DNA from 2 places in the Streptomyces sp. NPDC054813 genome. Region 2 is predicted to be linked to the other one. Evidence: riboswitches for the same ligand, from Rfam matches in the RefSeq annotation. Region 2 holds a riboswitch; the other holds the start of a gene.
What was found. Region 2 has a riboswitch for ZMP and ZTP ahead of ACWGJB_RS08250 (glycine hydroxymethyltransferase). Riboswitches for the same ligand answer to the same signal wherever they lie in the genome.
Positions count from the first base shown of each region.

Region 1: linked by a shared signal. The riboswitch ahead of ACWGJB_RS21905 (bifunctional 5,10-methylenetetrahydrofolate dehydrogenase/5,10-methenyltetrahydrofolate cyclohydrolase) and the one ahead of ACWGJB_RS08250 (glycine hydroxymethyltransferase) in region 2 are both predicted to bind ZMP and ZTP.

Region 1 covers NZ_JBSHAF010000010.1:175,974-184,576, forward strand. The annotation lists gene ACWGJB_RS21865 (SDR family NAD(P)-dependent oxidoreductase) at 1-150, opposite strand, end outside; gene ACWGJB_RS21870 (hypothetical protein) at 201-728, shown strand; gene ACWGJB_RS21875 (MBL fold metallo-hydrolase) at 844-1,473, opposite strand; gene ACWGJB_RS21880 (S-(hydroxymethyl)mycothiol dehydrogenase) at 1,473-2,561, opposite strand; gene ACWGJB_RS21885 (ABC transporter ATP-binding protein) at 2,902-4,680, shown strand; gene ACWGJB_RS21890 (hypothetical protein) at 4,793-5,089, opposite strand; gene ACWGJB_RS21895 (nuclear transport factor 2 family protein) at 5,262-5,627, shown strand; gene ACWGJB_RS21900 (hypothetical protein) at 5,615-5,782, shown strand; ZMP/ZTP riboswitch at 5,800-5,882, shown strand; gene ACWGJB_RS21905 (bifunctional 5,10-methylenetetrahydrofolate dehydrogenase/5,10-methenyltetrahydrofolate cyclohydrolase) at 5,909-6,757, shown strand; gene ACWGJB_RS21910 (CU044_5270 family protein) at 6,758-7,735, opposite strand; gene ACWGJB_RS21915 (RNA polymerase sigma factor) at 7,728-8,270, opposite strand; gene ctaD (aa3-type cytochrome oxidase subunit I) at 8,376-8,603, shown strand, end outside.
Region 2 covers NZ_JBSHAF010000003.1:453,253-461,855, forward strand. The annotation lists partial or broken gene ACWGJB_RS08230 (hydrolase) at 1-654, opposite strand, end outside; gene ACWGJB_RS08235 (hypothetical protein) at 991-1,341, shown strand; gene ACWGJB_RS08240 (glutathionylspermidine synthase family protein) at 1,349-2,557, shown strand; gene rocD (ornithine--oxo-acid transaminase) at 2,679-3,884, opposite strand; ZMP/ZTP riboswitch at 3,988-4,077, shown strand; gene ACWGJB_RS08250 (glycine hydroxymethyltransferase) at 4,110-5,564, shown strand; gene trpS (tryptophan--tRNA ligase) at 5,705-6,718, shown strand; gene ACWGJB_RS08260 (2'-5' RNA ligase family protein) at 6,919-7,497, shown strand; gene ACWGJB_RS08265 (decaprenylphospho-beta-D-erythro-pentofuranosid-2-ulose 2-reductase) at 7,550-8,305, opposite strand; gene ACWGJB_RS08270 (FAD-binding protein) at 8,321-8,603, opposite strand, start outside.

The DNA of each region.
Region 1 (8,603 bases), on a different contig from region 2:
CGCCGTCCGCTCCGCCTCCGGCAGGTCCCGGTCGGTCGCCAGCACCCGTGCGCCCTCCTCGGCCAGCCGCCGGGCGACGGCCGCGCCGATGCCGCGCGCCGCGCCCGTGACGAGAACCCCGTGTCCCGCAAAGCGATTGAGTCCGGTCATGGCAACGACCGTACGGGCCAAGGGATCAACAGGACAGATAGCGTGCGGGCATGTCCGCGTTCTTGCAGCAACTCCCGGCCCTCATGGGCGTCGTGATCGGTGCGCTCGGTTCGTATCTCGCCGTGGTGCGGGGTGACCGGGTGCGGTTCCGGCGGGAACAGGAGGCGCGCTGGGACGAGCGCCGGCTGACCGTGTACGCGGAGTGGGCGCAGGCGTTGAAGAGGACCGTCTCCGTCGACTACCGGGTGGCCGCACATCTGGGCAACGACCCGCATCCCCACCCGCTCTCCCCGCAGGAGGCCGAACCCCTGCTGGCCGCTGCCCAGTTGGCCCGTGATCCGTACGGCGAGAAGCTCATCATGCTGGGCAGCCCGACCGTGGTCGCGAAGGGCCAGGAGTGGGTGCTCGCGGTCATGGCGATGGAGCGGTTCCTGCGGGAGGAGCGGCGGGATCCCGAGGCGTGGCGGATCCTGCTGGAGCGGCAGCGCGACGGCCGCGACGACTTCTACGCGGCCGTCCGCGAGGACCTGGCGTTGCCGCCCGGTCACTCCGGACGCCTGCCGCCGGCGGAGGCGTAGTCACCTGCCGGTCCGTCGAACGGTCCGGCAGGTCAGGCCTCCGGCGCGTGGTCCCTCGTGGTCTTCGTCGAGGGTCGCGCGGAAGCCTGACATCCTCTGTCGCCTTGTCCCGGCGTCAGTGGCCGCGGGTGATCCACTCCGCCAGATGGGGGGCTTCGGTGCCGATGGTGGTCGACTCGCCGTGTCCGGTCAGGACCTTCGTCTCCGGCGGGAGGGTGAGCAGCTTGTCCCGGATGGAGTCGATGATCGTCGGGAAGTGGGAGTACGACCGTCCGGTCGCGCCGGGGCCGCCCTGGAAGAGGGTGTCACCGGTGAAGACGGTGGCCAGGCCGGGCTCGTACAGGCAGACGGCACCGGGCGCGTGGCCGGGCGTGTGCAGGACGGTCAGGTCGGCGCCGGCCGCCTCGATGACCAGCCCGTCGGACAGGTGGTTGTCGGGGTCGCGGTCGGGGTGGGTGAGCTTCCACAGCGGCAGGTCGTCGGGGTGCAGCCAGATCTTGGCACCGGTCAGGTCCGCGAGGGCGGGCGCGGCGTCGATGTGGTCGTTGTGGGCGTGGGTGCAGACGATGGCCTTCAGGACCCGGTCCTCGACCGCCTCGGCGATGGCCTGGGCGTCGTGGGCGGCATCGATGACGATCACTTCGCGTTCGTCGCCGATGATCCAGACGTTGTTCTCGACGTCCCAGGTGCCGCCGTCGAGGGTGAACTGCCCGGAGGTGACGACGCGTTCGATGCGCGTGGTCATCACAGCACCACCACCGAACGCAGCACGTCGCCCTGGTGCATCCGGTCGAACGCCTTCTCCACCTCGTCGAGCTGGATGGTCTCGGTGACGAAGGCGTCCAGCGGCAGCCGGTCCTGCAGGTGCAGGTCGATCAGCATGGGGAAGTCCCGGGAGGGCAGGCAGTCGCCGTACCAGCTGGACTTGAGCGCGCCGCCCCGGCCGAAGACGTCAAGGAGCGGCAGTTCGAGCTTCATCTCGGGGGTCGGTACGCCGACGAGGACGACCGTCCCGGCGAGGTCGCGGGCGTAGAAGGCCTGCCGGTAGGTCTCGGGGCGGCCGACCGCCTCGATGACGACGTCGGCGCCGAAGCCGCCGGTCAGCTCCCGGACCGCCTCGATGGGGTCGCTCTCGCGCGAGTTGATCGTGTGGGTGGCGCCCAGGGTGCGCGCCGTCTCCAGTTTCCGGTCGTCGATGTCGACGGCGATGATCTTCGCGGCGCCCGCCAGCCGGGACCCGGCGATCGCCGCGTCGCCGACCCCGCCGCAGCCGATCACGGCGACCGAGTCGCCCCGTCCGACGTTGCCCGTGTTGATCGCGGCGCCGATGCCGGCCATCACCCCGCAACCGAGCAGTCCGGCGACCGCCGGGGAGACGGCGGGGTCGACCTTGGTGCACTGTCCGGCGGCGACCAGCGTCTTCTCGGCGAAGGCCCCGATGCCGAGCGCCGGGGACAGCTCCTGGCCGGTCGAGGCGAGGGTCATCTTCTGCTCGGCGTTGTGGGTGTTGAAGCAGTACCAGGGGCGGCCGCGCAGACAGGCCCGGCAGTTCCCGCACACGGCACGCCAGTTGAGGATCACGAAGTCCCCGGGCGCCACGTCCGTGACACCCGCGCCGACCGACTCCACCACACCGGCGGCCTCGTGGCCGAGCAGGAACGGGAACTCGTCGTTGATTCCGCCCAGTTTGTAGTGCAGGTCGGTGTGACAGACCCCGCAGGCCTGTACCTGTACGACGGCTTCGCCCGGCCCCGGGTCCGGCACCACGATCGTCTCGACCCGCACCGGCTCGTCCTTGCCCGGTGCGATCACGCCGCGTACTTCCTGCGCCATGGACCTGACCCTTTCGTCGCTGTGCTGACGTGCCTGTCTTCCGACCCTACGCGTGACCGCTCGGTAACGGCACGGAGCACGTCGATCATTGCGGATCTTTCCCGCCGGGCACCGTATTCCCAGCGGCCGGCGTGCGCCATATACCCCTGGGGGGTAATTAGCCGAGACCGGCAGAGCGCCGAGAACGTCCGGGCGATCCTCGCCGAGCACGTCGTCCGGGCCGGCCGACCTGGACGCGACCCCGGCGAGGACCGGTTCCGCCCGTAGGTGACCGGGCCCCGGGGCCGGAGCGGGCCGACGTAGCCTTGGTGCGCCGCCCACCGTCCGGACGAGGAGCACCGTGACCACCGCAGACGCAGTTTCGCCGCGACGGACGGGAGACCGCACCGGTCCGTCCGCGTTCCGGCTGCTCCTCTCCTATGTACGGCCGCACCGCTGGGCCCTGTTGGCGGGTGCGGTGCTCTCGCTGCTGACCGGGGCGACCGGGCTGCTGCTGCCGCTGGTGGCGCGGGGGTTGATCGAGGACCTCTCCCACGACCGTTCCATCAGCGGGAAGTTGCTCGCGATGGCGGGTCTGGTGGTCACCAACACCGTGCTGGGCGCCCTGGGTTCGTACGTGCTGCGGCGCACCGCCGAATCGGTGGTGCTGGGAGCCCGGCGCACCCTGTCGTCGTACCTGCTGCGGCTGCGGATCACCGCCGTGGACCGCACCGAACCCGGTGACCTGATGGCGCGGATCACCTCGGACACCACCCTGCTGCGCGAGGTCACCACGGACTCACTGGTTGCGCTCGGCACCGGCGGGCTCACCCTGGTCGCCACCGTGGTGATGATGGGGGTGGTCGACCCCGTGCTGCTGGGTGTCACACTCGCGGTGATCGCCGGGGCGGGCATGGTGCTCGGCACCATCGTGCCGCGCATCAACCGGGCGAGCCGGCGGGCACAGGACGCGGTCGGGGTGATGGGGGCCTCGCTGGAGCGGGTGCTGGGCGCGCTGCGCACCGTGAAGGCGTCGGGCGCCGAGCACCGTGAGGAGCGTGCGCTGCACGAGGCCGCCGAGGAGTCCTGGCGGCAGAGCGTGCGGGCCGCCAAGTGGTCGGCCGCGGCGGGCAACACGGCGGGGCTCGCGATGCAGCTGGCGTTCATCACGGTCCTGGCGGTGGGCGGGGCGCGGGTGGCGACCGGCGCGATCGGCATCGGCACGCTGGTGGCGTTCCTGCTGTACGTCTTCTACCTGATGTCGCCGATCCAGCAGGTCGTCGGCGCGGTCACGCAGTACCAGACCGGCGCCGGCGCGCTCGCCCGGATCCAGGAGGCACTGCAACTGCCCTCCGAACCCCCCGCCCAGCCCGCCGAGTTGCCGTCCGCCGGCGCCGAACCGGCCGCCCTCACCTTCACCGACGTACGGTTCCGCTACGCCGACGACCTGCCGTACGTCCACCACGGGGTCAGCTTCGCGATACCCGCCCGGGGCATGACAGCGTTCGTCGGCCCGTCCGGCGCCGGCAAGACCACCGTCTTCTCCCTGATCGAACGGTTCTACGACCCGGAGTCCGGCGCCATCACCCTCGACGGCCGTCCGCTCCCCGACTGGGAACTGCCCCTGTTGCGCTCGGCCATCGGATACGTCGAGCAGGACGCCCCCGTGCTGTCCGGGTCGTTGAAGGACAATCTGCTGCTCGGCAATCCGGAGGCGGGCGAGGACGCGGTGACGCGGGTGCTGAAGACGACCCGGCTGGACGGTCTGGTGGCGCGGCTGCCGCAGGGCCTGGAGACGCTGGTCGGGCACCGCGGGACCAAGCTGTCGGGCGGCGAGCGGCAACGGGTCGCGATCGCCCGGGCGTTGCTGCGCCGGCCCCGGCTGCTGCTCCTGGACGAGGCGACCTCGCAGTTGGACGCGGTGAACGAGGCGGCCCTCAGGGACACCGTCGCCGATGTGGCACGGTCGACCACGGTACTGGTGGTCGCGCACCGCTTGTCGACGGTGACGATGGCCGACCGGATCGTGGTGATGGACACGGGCCGGGTCCGCGCGGTGGGCACCCACCGGGAGCTGGTGGCGGCGGACCCGCTCTACGCGGAGCTGGCGGCGACGCAGTTCCTGGCCGCCGAGCACTGAGCACGCGGTTCCTGGGCGCCGGGCACCGAGCGCCCGGTAGTCGGCCGCCGGGCACCGAGTACGACGAAGGGCCGCCCCATTTTCCGGGACGGCCCTCGGGGTGGGGCGTGGGTCAGTACTCGATGCCCGGCACCAGTCCCATGGCCGGCGCCGCCAGGTCGGTGATCTGGTGCAGTTCGCTCAGTTTGTGGACTCCGTTCAGCCCCTGCACCTGCTCCGAGACCTTGGGGATCTGGCCCTGGTACTCCGCCGGGATGCCGCTGCGGGAGACCGAGTCGAGCACGCCGAGCGCGGTGAGCTTCCCGGGGTGCGGTGCGCTCGCATCGGCCGCGTTCGCCATGGGTGCGGCGAGGCCGGTGACCCCGACGGCGAGGCCGACGGCGGCGACGATACGTCGTGTTGAGATCATGTCTCCAGCAACGGCCCGGGCGCCGGGCCGGACACGGGCAGCCGGTCCCCCTCACCCGTCAGGCGGAGCGCCCGGCCTGCGCTTGCCGAGCCCGGCGGGGCGGAGGAGGCTCGAAGGTGGGGCTGTCGCGGCCCGCTCCGCATCGGGTCGCGGGCTCCCGCAGGAGGTCATCATGGGCACCGCGACAGGCTCCACGTTCGACACCGCCACGCTGCGCCGGGCCGTAGAGGGAAACACGGGGAACACCCTGCTGGCGCTCTACACGGACGACGCGGAGATCCGTATCGTCGACCGCACCGCCCAGCCCAGCCACCCCAAAGTCCTGCACGGCCGCAGGGACATAGCCGCGATGCTGGACGACGTCTACAGCCGGGACATGACGCACAAGCTGGACCAGTGCATCGTGCAGGGCGACCAGGCCGCCTACAGCGAGTCGTGCGAGTACGCGGACGGCGTCCGGGTGCTCGCCGAGTCGATGATCACGCTGCGCGACGGCAAGATCGCCGAACAGATCATGATCCAGGCATGGGACGAGTAGCCGGAAGGACCGCGAGGGTCCAGGTCAGCGCGCGGCTGACCTGGACCTTCTCGGCACGGGCCGGACTGGGGCACAGCCGCCGCACGCCTCCGCGCGCGTCCGTCGTGCTGCTGCGGACGGCCCTGCGGGCGGCGCACCGCCGTGGGAAACGCTGAGCACCTCGGTTACGCTGGGCGCGGGCCGTGACTGGCGCTGAGGTGGAGCACCACCGTGGAGCGGCCCGCACTGTCGATGCCGTGCGCCTGGGCGATCAAGGTCTGACCAGCTCAGGAGTGTGCCGCATGACCCATGCCCGTCTCATGGACGGAACCGCCGTCGCCCGCCGGATCGTCGAGCAGACCGCGCAGCGGGCCGCCGAGTTCACCGCACGCACCGGCACCACGCCGTGCCTGGCGACCGTGCTGGTCGGCGAGGACCCGGCCTCCGTCACCTATGTCCGGATGAAGCAGAACCGCAGCCGCAAGGCCGGCATCGCCTCCCGGCACGTGGCACTGCCCGCCACCACGACCACCGGGGAACTCGTCGGCACGCTGCGGGAGTTGTCGGCCGACCCGGCGGTGCACGGCATCCTGCTCCAGCACCCGGTCGGCGAACACATCGACGAGCGGGCGGCGTTCGAGGCGATCGCGCCGGAGAAGGACGTCGACGGCGTGACCTTCGCGTCGTTCGCGACGATGAGCTTCGGCCTGCCGGGCTTCGTCTCCTGCACGCCCGGCGGCATCCTGCGGCTGCTCGACGCGTACGACGTCGACCCGGCCGGGAAGCGGGCGGTGGTCGTCGGCCGCAGCGCGATCCTGGGCAAGCCGGCCGGCATGCTGCTGCTCGCCCGCGACGCCACCGTCACCTACTGCCACTCCCGCACCCGGGACCTGTCGGCGGCCGTTCGCGAGGCCGACATCGTGGTCGCCGCCGTCGGCCGGCCCCGGCTGATCCGGGGCCAGGACATCAGGCCGGGCGCGGTCGTGCTCGACGCGGGCTACAACGAGGGGAACGTCGGTGACGTCGACTTCGACACCGCCGTCGAACGGGCCTCGCTGATCACGCCGGTGCCGGGCGGGGTCGGCCCGATGACCATCGCCGTGCTGCTGGAGCAGACGGTCACCGCGGCCGCCCGGCAGCTCGGGGTGTGATCAGCGCATCCAGGCGCTGTACTCCATGACGTCACCGGCCCGCACGCCGTACTCGGGGTCGCCCCGGGTGAACGTGGTCTCCAGGCCGAGTACGGCACCGGTGGCCGGGTCCAGGATCAGCATCCGCCGGGCGCCCGAGGCCTCGTCGTGGACGTACGCCTGCCCGGTGCGGCCGAGCCGGTCGGTGACCTGGCCGGCCGGGCGCAGCCCCTTGGCGTCGGCGAGGAGGCGGGCCAGGGCGGCCGACTCCCGGGCGCCGAGCGTCCAGTTGTCGAGCAGCTCGCGGGAGGCGTCCAGGAGTTCCGACGTGGTGAGGGTGTGGCTGTAGATCAGCTCGGTCAGGTAGGTGCGCAGTTTCGCCGGGTCGTGCGGGGGTGTGCCGAACGGCGGGGCGTCGCCCCACATCGGCGGGAAGGTCCGCCGGCTGAGCACATGGCCGTCCTCGACCAGCCGCGACCGGTCACCGTCGTCGGTGAGGACCGGGCGGCCGGGGTGGGACGGGTCGGTCGCCACGACCACCTCGGTATGGCTGCCGTCCGCGGCCCAGCGCACCACCCGCTCCTCCGGCAGCGTGACCGGCGGCCTGCCGTCGCTCATGCCGAGGCTCCAGGACTGCACGTGGGTGCCCTGGCGCAGCGCCGGGGACCCGTCCTGGGCCGCGACAGCGGCCAGCTTCGCGACCTCGGCGAGTGGTACGGGGGTGGAGTGGGCGCGGACGGCCAGCGGCCGGGGTGCGGCGACCGCGGGAGTGCCGGCGGGACCGCCGAGCAGCACGGTCAGGGCGGTGGCCACGGCGACGAGGGCCGCGGCGAGCGACCACACCAGTCGCGGCCGGGTCCGGCGCCAGGGGTGCGGAGCGTCGTGCAGCAATCGGGCGAGGTGCCGTTCGGCGGTGTGGTCCAGGGGGCCGTCGCCGAAGTGGGGGCCGTCGGCGGGTACCGGGTCGGCGGCGCGCAGCAGATCGAGTTCGTCAGCCATGGCGGTGTTCCTCGGAAAGAGCCTCGGCGGCAGGGGGTCGCAGTCGGTCGATCTCGGCTCTGAGCCGGCGGCGGGCGCGGTGCAGCCGCATCGCGGCCGCCCGGCTGCCGCAGCCCAGGACGACCGCGACCTCGTCGACACCGAGTTCCTCCCACGCGGTCAGCCGCAGCACCTCCCGGTCGGCCGGGGAGAGCCGGCCCAGCGCCTCGTGCACCCAGGAGCCGGGGCGTTCGGTGTCCGGGCCGGCCACGGTCTGCCGCCCGTGGGCGCTCTCGTCGTTGCCCAGCCGGTCCACCAGCCGGCGCCGGCGCCCGTATCCGCGTACCGCGTTGGCGAGGCAGTTGCGTGCCACGCCGTACAGCCAGGGCAGCGGGGTCGCCGGCAGGTCGGCGCGGCGGCGCCAGGCCACCGTGAACACCTCCGCCACCACTTCCTCCACCTCGCTGGTCCGCCCGTCCAGTCGCCGCGCGACATAACGGCTGACCGCCCAGTAGTGCTCGCGATAGGCAGCGGCGAAAATCTCGTCGTTGCTCATGTTCGGTTCTTGTCCGGCACCTTCCCGATCGTCACACCCCTTTCCGTGACGCTCGTCGCATCCGTCGAGTGTGACCGGTGCGCACCGCCCGGACACAGGCGGGGCATGAGGAACCTCAAGTGGCTCACGACCACGGATCACAAGACGATCGGCACGCTGTACCTGGTCACAGCGTTCTCGTTCTTCTGCGTCGGTGGTGTGATGGCCCTGTTCATGCGCGCCGAACTGGCCAGGCCGGGCCTGCAGATCATGTCGAACGAGCAGTTCAACCAGGCGTTCACGATGCACGGCACGATCATGCTGCTGATGTTCGCGACCCCGTTGTTCGCGGGC
Region 2 (8,603 bases):
GCTCTTGGTGACCGTGCCGAAGCCGCCGTGCAGGACGGCGTCGCCGCTGTCGCTGACGGCCTTCAGGTAGCCCGAGCCGATGTCGAGGGAGTCGATCGAGAAGCCGAACGGGTCGGTCGAGTCGACGCTGTTGTTCGTCATCAGGTCGTTGAGGATCTCGACCGCGTCGTAGCCGTCGTTGTTGCGGTCGGCGCCGGTGTGATCGGAGATCATGAACAGTCCGCCGCCGGCCTTCACGAAGTTCATGATCGCCGTCTTCTCGGCGGTGGTGAACTTGGTGTTGGGCTCGGGCAGCACCAGTGCGTCGAACTTCGACAGGTCGGTCGAGGACGAGCCGCCGTACGTCAGCGCACTGGTGGCCGTCTTCAGGCTGTAGTCGCCGGTCTGCTGCAGGGCGACGCCCCACGAGGACAGCGCGCCGGTCCAGTCCGTCTCGTCGGACGGGGAGGAGTCCTCGGAGAGCGGGTCGGGCTTGCTGGTGGAGATGATCCAGTCCGCGTTGCCGGCCTCCTCGGCGTGGCCGTCGTCGAACAGGACGCGGTAGGTGGCGGCGGCATGGGCGGGGGCGGCCTGGAGCGCGGCTCCTGCGGTGAGCAGGCCGAGCACGGTCAGGGCCGCGGTGAGCGTGCGGCGCGAGGTGGCGAAGCCGGGCATCTGTCATTCCTCCATCGGTGGGGGGTGCGAGAGGGATGGCGGTGCGGGTGCTGCGGCGGTTGTCTCTGCGCGCGTGGACACGGATGTGGTTCTGTGGGGTGGTCCGTGGTTCTGCGCGCGTAGAGTTCGAAGTTGATCGTTCACCTACGAACAGCTGGACGGTACCCGTGGCGCCCGGTGCGGCGGCAGGACTCCCGGCGGCTTCACATGAATTTCTTACCAGGACATGACAAGCCGGGGTGGCTGGGTCCGTTCGTCTAAGCTGTCGCCGGACACCCGGCCGACGACCACTCGACTGCCGTCGGCCCACCGCACGCCACACGGGGGAACACGAACATGGCTGACGCACGCCGACAACTCCGCTCGGGCACGGTGATCCTCGGCGGCATGGGCCTTCTGGCCGCCGCTCTCACCGCCTGCTCCTCCGACCCCGACAAGCGCTGCGTCGACCGCGACAGCTACACCGCCACCAAGGGCTACCAGGTCGTCTCCGACAAGAACTGCGGCTCCACCAAGGCCGCCGTCAACGGCGTCTACTACTACGGCGGCAGGAAGAAGAGCGGCTGGGTCAGCGGCGGCTCGTTCACCAAGCCGGGCAAGGGCTCCGGCGGCTCGTCCAGCGGCGGCCACAGCGTCCACCGCGGCGGGTTCGGGCACGGCAGCGGCCACGGCAGCTCCGGCGGCTGACCCCGCGATGGAGCGCCGTACCGTCACACCCCGCCCCGGCTGGCAGCGGACCGTCGAGGAACAGGGCCTGATCTACCCCCTCACCCGCCATCCCGACGGCGTCCTGCGCCCGTACTGGGACGAGAGCGCGTACTACGTCTTCACCCTGGAGGAAGTGGAGGCGCTGGAGGAGGTGGTCGAGGAGCTGCACGCCATGTGTCTGGCCGCGGCCGGCCACATCGTGGCGCAGGATCGTTTCGCCGATCTGGGCATCACCGACCCCCGGATACGCGCCGCCGTCACCGAATCCTGGCACCGCCGCTCCGAACTCCCCTCCCTCTACGGCCGCTTCGACCTCCGCCACGACGGCACCGGCCCGGCGAAACTCCTGGAGTACAACGCCGACACCCCCACCTCCCTGGTGGAGGCCGCCTCGGCCCAGTGGTTCTGGATGGAGGACCGCTTCCCGGGCGCCGACCAGTGGAACAGCCTCCACGAACGCCTCGTCGCCGCCTGGCAGCGGCAGGCCCGGCTGCTCCCGCCCGGCATGCCCCTCCACTTCGCCCACTCCTCCGCCGACGAACTCGGCGAGGACCTGATGACGGTCGCGTACCTGAAGGAGACCGCCGAGCAGGCGGGCCTGGAGACCGAGTGGATCTCCATGGAGGAGATCGGCTGGGACACCCTCTCCGGCCGCTTCGTCGACAACCGGCTCCGGTTCATCCGCAGCTGCTTCAAGCTCTACCCCTGGGAATGGCTCACGACCGACGCCTTCGCCGGCCACGTCCTCGACACCCTGGACAACGGCGGCGGCACGGGCACCACGATGTGGATAGAGCCGGCCTGGAAGATGCTCCTGAGCAACAAGGCCCTGCTGGCGATCCTCTGGGAGCTGTACCCGGGGCACCCGAACCTGCTGCCGGCCTACGTCGACGGCCCGAGGGAGCTGGCGGCCGGCAAGGGGTACGTCAGCAAGCCGCTGCTCGGCCGGGAGGGAGCCGGCGTGCGGGTGCACACGCCGGGCGCGGCGGCCGTCGTCGACGAGGTGATGCCGTCAGGCACGCGCGACGAGGCCTGCTGCTACCAGGAGCTGGCGCCCCTGCCGGCCTTCGACGGCAACCACGTGGTGCTGGGCGCGTGGGTGGTGGGGGAGGAGCCGGCGGGCCTGGGCATAAGGGAGTCGGCGGGCCTGGTGACGGACGACTACGCGCGCTTCCTGCCGCACGTGATTCTTTGAACGCCCCGCACAGGAGCACCCCGTAGGGGCGCGGGGCTGTATCGGATCTGCGGCTACCGCCGCGTGGGCGCGGCAAGCCACGACGCACCGGCACGCGCGCTCGTCTCGCGGTGGCGCCCCCTCAGGCGCTCAAAACCTCCCACAGCTGCTCGACCCCCCACTCCAGATCCTCCTCCGCCACCACCAATGGCGGAGCCACCCGCACGGTCGACCCGTGGGTGTCCTTCACCAGCACCCCCCGCTCCAACAACCGCTCCGACACCGACCGCCCCGACCCCACCCCCGGATCCACGTCCACGCCCGCCCACAGCCCCCGCCCCCGCACGGCGGTCACCCGCCCACTGCTCGCGATCTCCGCCAGCCGCCGATGCAGGACCTCCCCCAACTCGGCGGCCCGCTCCTGGTACTCACCGCTGCGCAGCATCGCGATCACCTCCAGCGCCACCGCACAGGCCAGCGGGTTCCCGCCGAAGGTGGACCCGTGCTCGCCGGGCCGGAAAACTCCCAGCACCTCGGCCTGCGCCACCACCGCCGACACCGGCAGCACCCCGCCCCCCAGCGCCTTCCCGAGGACGTACACATCCGGTACGACCCCCTCGTGCTCGCACGCGAAGGTCCGCCCGGTCCGCCCGAGCCCGGACTGGATCTCGTCCGCGACGAACAGCACGTCCCGCTCGCGCGTCAGCTCCCGCACCCCCGCCAGGTAGCCCTCCGGCGGCACGATCACCCCGGACTCGCCCTGGATCGGCTCCAGCAGCACCGCGACCGTGTTCTCGGTCAGCGCGGCCCGCATGGCCGTCAGGTCGCCGTACGGCACGATCTCGAAGCCCGGGGTGTACGGCCCGAAGTCGGCCCGTGCCTCGGGATCGGTCGAGAAGCTGATCAACGTCGTCGTACGGCCGTGGAAGTTGCCGCCGGCGACCACCACCTTCGCCCGCTCCGACGGCACCCCCTTGACCCGGTACCCCCACTTCCGGGCGGTCTTCACGGCGGTCTCCACCGCCTCCGCCCCCGTGTTCATCGGCAGCACCATCTCCATCCCGCACAGCTCCGCCAGTTCCGTGCAGAAGGCGGCGAACCGGTCGTGGTGGAAGGCGCGGGACGTCAGCGTCACCCGCTCCAGTTGCGCCTTCGCCGCCGCCACCAGCCGGGGGTGGCCGTGCCCGAAGTTCAGCGCCGAGTAGCCCGCCAGGAAGTCCAGGTACCTGCGCCCCTCCACGTCCGTCATCCACGCCCCCTCGGCAGTGGCGATCACCACCGGCAGCGGGTGGTAGGTGTGCGCGCTGTGCGCGTCGGCGGCGGCGATGAGGGCTTCCGTAGTGGTCACGGCGACTCCAGAGAACGCGGCGAGGTGTCCCCCTTACTACCCTCTGCCGCTGCCCGACTGGTGGACGCCACGGCCCCTGGGCCCGGCGTGCCGGGTAGTCTGACCAGCGGGCCGTGACTGGCGCGCTGGGATGGGACCGACCATCGGGGAGCGGCCCGCGTCTGATCGAGTGCCGTGCGCCTGGGCCGAACCGTGAACGCCGAACGCCATGTCCGGAGGTCCCGAATGTCAGACAAGTCCGCGCCCCTCTCCACCGAGTCCACCGCGTACCGCGCTGCCCTCGACGTGATCCGCGCGGTCGAGCCGCGGGTCGCCGACGCCATCGGCCAGGAGGTCCACGACCAGCGCGAGATGCTCAAGCTGATCGCCTCCGAGAACTACGCCTCCCCGGCGACCCTGCTCGCGATGGGCAACTGGTTCAGCGACAAGTACGCCGAGGGCACCGTCGGCCGCCGCTTCTACGCCGGCTGCCGCAACGTCGACACCGTCGAGGCGCTCGCCGCCGAGCACGCCCGCGAGCTGTTCGGCGCCCAGCACGCCTACGTCCAGCCGCACTCCGGCATCGACGCCAACCTGGTCGCCTTCTGGGCCGTCCTCGCCGACCGCGTCGAGGTCCCCTTCCTGGAGAAGGCGGGCGCCCGCCAGGTCAACGACCTCTCCGAGGCCGACTGGGCCGAGCTGCGGCAGGCCTTCGGCAACCAGCGGATGCTCGGCATGTCCCTGGACGCCGGCGGTCACCTCACCCACGGCTTCCGCCCGAACATCTCCGGCAAGATGTTCGACCAGCGCTCCTACGGCACCGACCCGGCGACCGGCCTGATCGACTACGAGGCGCTGCGCGCCCAGGCCCGTGAGTTCAAGCCGCTGATCCTCGTGGCCGGCTACTCCGCGTACCCCCGGCTGGTGAACTTCCGGATCATGCGGGAGATCGCCGACGAGGTCGGCGCGACCCTGATGGTCGACATGGCGCACTTCGCGGGCCTGGTCGCAGGCAAGGTCCTGACCGGTGACTTCGACCCGGTCCCGCACGCCCAGATCGTGACCACCACCACCCACAAGTCGCTGCGCGGCCCGCGCGGCGGCATGGTCCTGTGCGACGACTCCCTGAAGGACCAGGTCGACCGCGGCTGCCCGATGGTCCTCGGCGGCCCGCTCCCGCACGTCATGGCCGCCAAGGCCGTCGCCCTCGCCGAGGCCCGGCAGCCCGCCTTCCAGGACTACGCCCAGCGGATCGTCGACAACTCCCGCGCACTGGCCGAGGGCCTGACGCGCCGCGGCGCCACCCTGGTCACCGGCGGCACGGACAACCACCTCAACCTGATCGACGTCGAGTCGTCCTACGGCCTCACCGGCCGCCAGGCCGAGACGGCCCTCCTCGACTCCGGCATCGTCACCAACCGCAACGCGATCCCGGCCGACCCGAACGGAGCCTGGTACACCTCCGGCATCCGCATCGGCACCCCGGCCCTGACCACGCGCGGCCTGGGCACGGCCGAGATGGACGAGGTGGCGGCCCTGATCGACCGCGTCCTGACGGCGACCGAGCCGGGCACGACGAAGTCGGGCGCCCCGAGCAAGGCCTCCCACGTCCTGGACGAGAAGGTGTCGACGGAGATCGCCCAGCGCGCGACGGACCTGGTCGCGGGCTTCCCGCTGTACCCCGAGATCGACCTGGGCTGATCGACGCCGTCAGGGGCAGCGCCCCCTGAGGGGCGCGGGGGACTGCGCGACCAGCCACAACGGCGCCGCAGCCCCCGCGCACCGAACAACCCTCCGCCTCGGAGACCAATCCCGCCCTCACCCTCTGAGAGAATGGGGGCATGGCCTCTGATCGACCCCGCGTGCTCTCCGGCATCCAGCCCACCGCCGGCTCGTTCCACCTCGGCAACTACCTCGGCGCCGTCCGCCAGTGGGTGGCCCTCCAGGAATCCCACGACGCCTTCTACATGGTCGTCGACCTGCACGCGATCACGATCCCGCAGGACCCCGCCGACCTGCGCGCCAACACCCGCCTCGCCGCGGCCCAGCTGCTCGGCGCCGGTCTGGACCCGGACCGCTGCACCCTCTTCGTGCAGAGCCACGTCCCCGAGCACGCGCAGCTCGCCTGGGTCATGAACTGCCTCACCGGCTTCGGCGAGGCCAGCCGGATGACCCAGTTCAAGGACAAGGCGGCCAGGCAGGGCGCGGACCGCGCCAGCGTCGGCCTGTTCACGTACCCGATCCTCCAGGTCGCCGACATCCTGCTCTACCAGGCCAACGAGGTGCCCGTCGGCGAGGACCAGCGCCAGCACGTCGAGCTCACCCGCGACCTCGCCGAGCGCTTCAACGGCCGCTTCGGCGAGACCTTCGTGATCCCGAAGCCGTACATCCTCAAGGAGACGGCGAAGATCTACGACCTCCAGGACCCGTCGATCAAGATGAGCAAGTCGGCGTCCACGCCGAAGGGCCTCATCAACCTCCTCGACGAGCCGAAGACGACGGCCAAGAAGGTCAAGAGCGCGGTCACCGACACCGACACGGTCATCCGCTACGACGTGGCGGACAAGCCGGGCGTCAGCAACCTCCTCACCATCTACTCCACCCTCACCGGCAAGTCGGTCGCCGAGCTGGAGCAGGAGTACGAGGGCAAGATGTACGGCGCGCTCAAGACGGACCTCGCCGACGTCATGGTCGACTTCGTGACCCCGTTCCGGGAGCGCACCCAGCAGTACCTGGACGACTCGGAGACGCTCGACTCGATCCTCGCCAAGGGCGCGGAGAAGGCCCGCGCCGTCGCCGCGGAGACCCTGGCCCAGGCCTACGACCGGGTCGGCTTCCTGCCCGCCAAGCACTGACCCGCCAAGCACTGGGCGGAGCGCCGCCGGTACCGAGCGGGGCGCCGGGGGCGCTCGGGCGCTCCGGGGAGCGCACGGGAGCGCTGCACATCACTTCGGCCACGGCTGCCCGGAAGGTGGCCGTGGCCGTACAGTCGATAGCCGGACGGCCGGGTACGAACCCGACACCCGTCCGGCCATCACGACCGACAGGAGATGACGTGGGGACCGTAACGATCGGCGTCTCGATCGCGGTCCCGGAGCCTCATGGCAGCCTGCTCCAGGAGCGGCGCGCGGGCTTCGGCGACGCCGCGGCCCACGGCATCCCCACGCACGTCACGCTGCTGCCGCCCACGGAGATCGCCGAGGGCGAGCTGGCCGCCGTCCAGGCCCACCTGGGCGAGGTCGCCGCGGTGGGCCGGCCGTTCCCGATGCGGCTGTGCGGCACGGGCACCTTCCGACCCCTTTCGCCGGTCGTGTACGTCCGGGTGGTCCAGGGGGCGGACGACTGTGCCTGGCTCCAGCAGCGGGTCCGCGCCGCGTCCGGGCCGCTCGACCGCGAGCTGCAGTTCCCGTACCACCCGCATGTCACCGTCGCGCACGGGATCGACGAGGCGGCGATGGACCGGGCCTTCGCCGAGCTGGCGGGGTACGAGGCCGAGTGGCCCTGCATGGGGTTCGCGCTGTACGAGCAGGGTTCCGACGGCGTGTGGCGGAAGCTGCACGAGTACGTGTTCGGGGGCTCCGTCGTGCCGCCTCAGGTGGGGCACGCGGAGCGGGGGACCATCGCCAGTCGGTAGCCGCGCATCGGCCGGCCCCGCACCCCCGAAGGAGCGTCACAGCCGGCCGGAACTAGATCGGCAGCCGTCGGAACACCGACCGTGGTGCGTGCCGCAGTGCCGACATCACCACCCGCAGCGCCCCCGGCACCCACACCACCTCCGAGCGCCTGCGCAGCCCCGTCTCGATCGCCGTCGCCACCGCCTCCGGGGTGGTGGCCAGGGGCGTCTCCGCCAGCCCCGCCGTCATCCTCGACCGCACGAACCCCGGCCGTACGACCATCACGTGCACGCCCGTCCCGTGCAGCGCGTCGCCCAGGCCCTGGGCGAACGCGTCCAGGCCCGCCTTGCTGGAGCCGTAGATGAAGTTGGAGCGCCTCGCCCGCTCCCCGGCCACCGAGGACAGCACCACCAGTGAGCCGTGGCCCTGCGTCTGCAGGGCCCGCGCGCAGACCAGGCCCGCCGAGACGGCGCCCGTGTAGTTGGTCTGCGCCACCCGCACGGCCTGCACCGGCTCCCGCTCGTCGGTCGCCTGGTCGCCCAGGACGCCGAAGGCGAGCAGCACCATGTCGATGTCGCCTTCGGCGAAGACCTTCCCGAGGGCGGCCTCGTGGGACTCGGGGTCGAGCGCGTCGAAGGGGACGGTGCGGACGTCGGCGCCCAGCGTGCGCAGATGTCCGGCGGCGTGGTCGAGGGCGGGGGAGGGCCGGCCGGCCAGCCAGACCGTGCGGGTGCGGCGGGCGATCAGCCGGCGCGCGGTGGCCAGCGCGATCTCGGACGTACCGCCGAGCACGAGCAGGGACTGGGGCATTCCGAAGGCGTCCTTCATGACAGCGATCAGCTCCTAGAGGCCGAGACGGCGGGACAGGTCGGAGACGAACACCCCGCGCGGGTCCAACTCCGCACGCAGGGCGCGGAAGTCGGCGAGCCGTGGATACATCGCGGCGAGCAGGTCAGGGCGGAGCCGGGCGTCCTTGGCGAGGTAGACGCGGCCGCCGGCGCCCGCGACCTCCTCGTCCAGGTCGTCGAGGAACGCGCCGAGGCCGGGCAGCGCGGCCGGGATGTCGAGCGCGAGGGTCCAGCCGGGCACGGGGAAGGAGAGCCAGCCGGGGTCGGCGTCGCCGAAG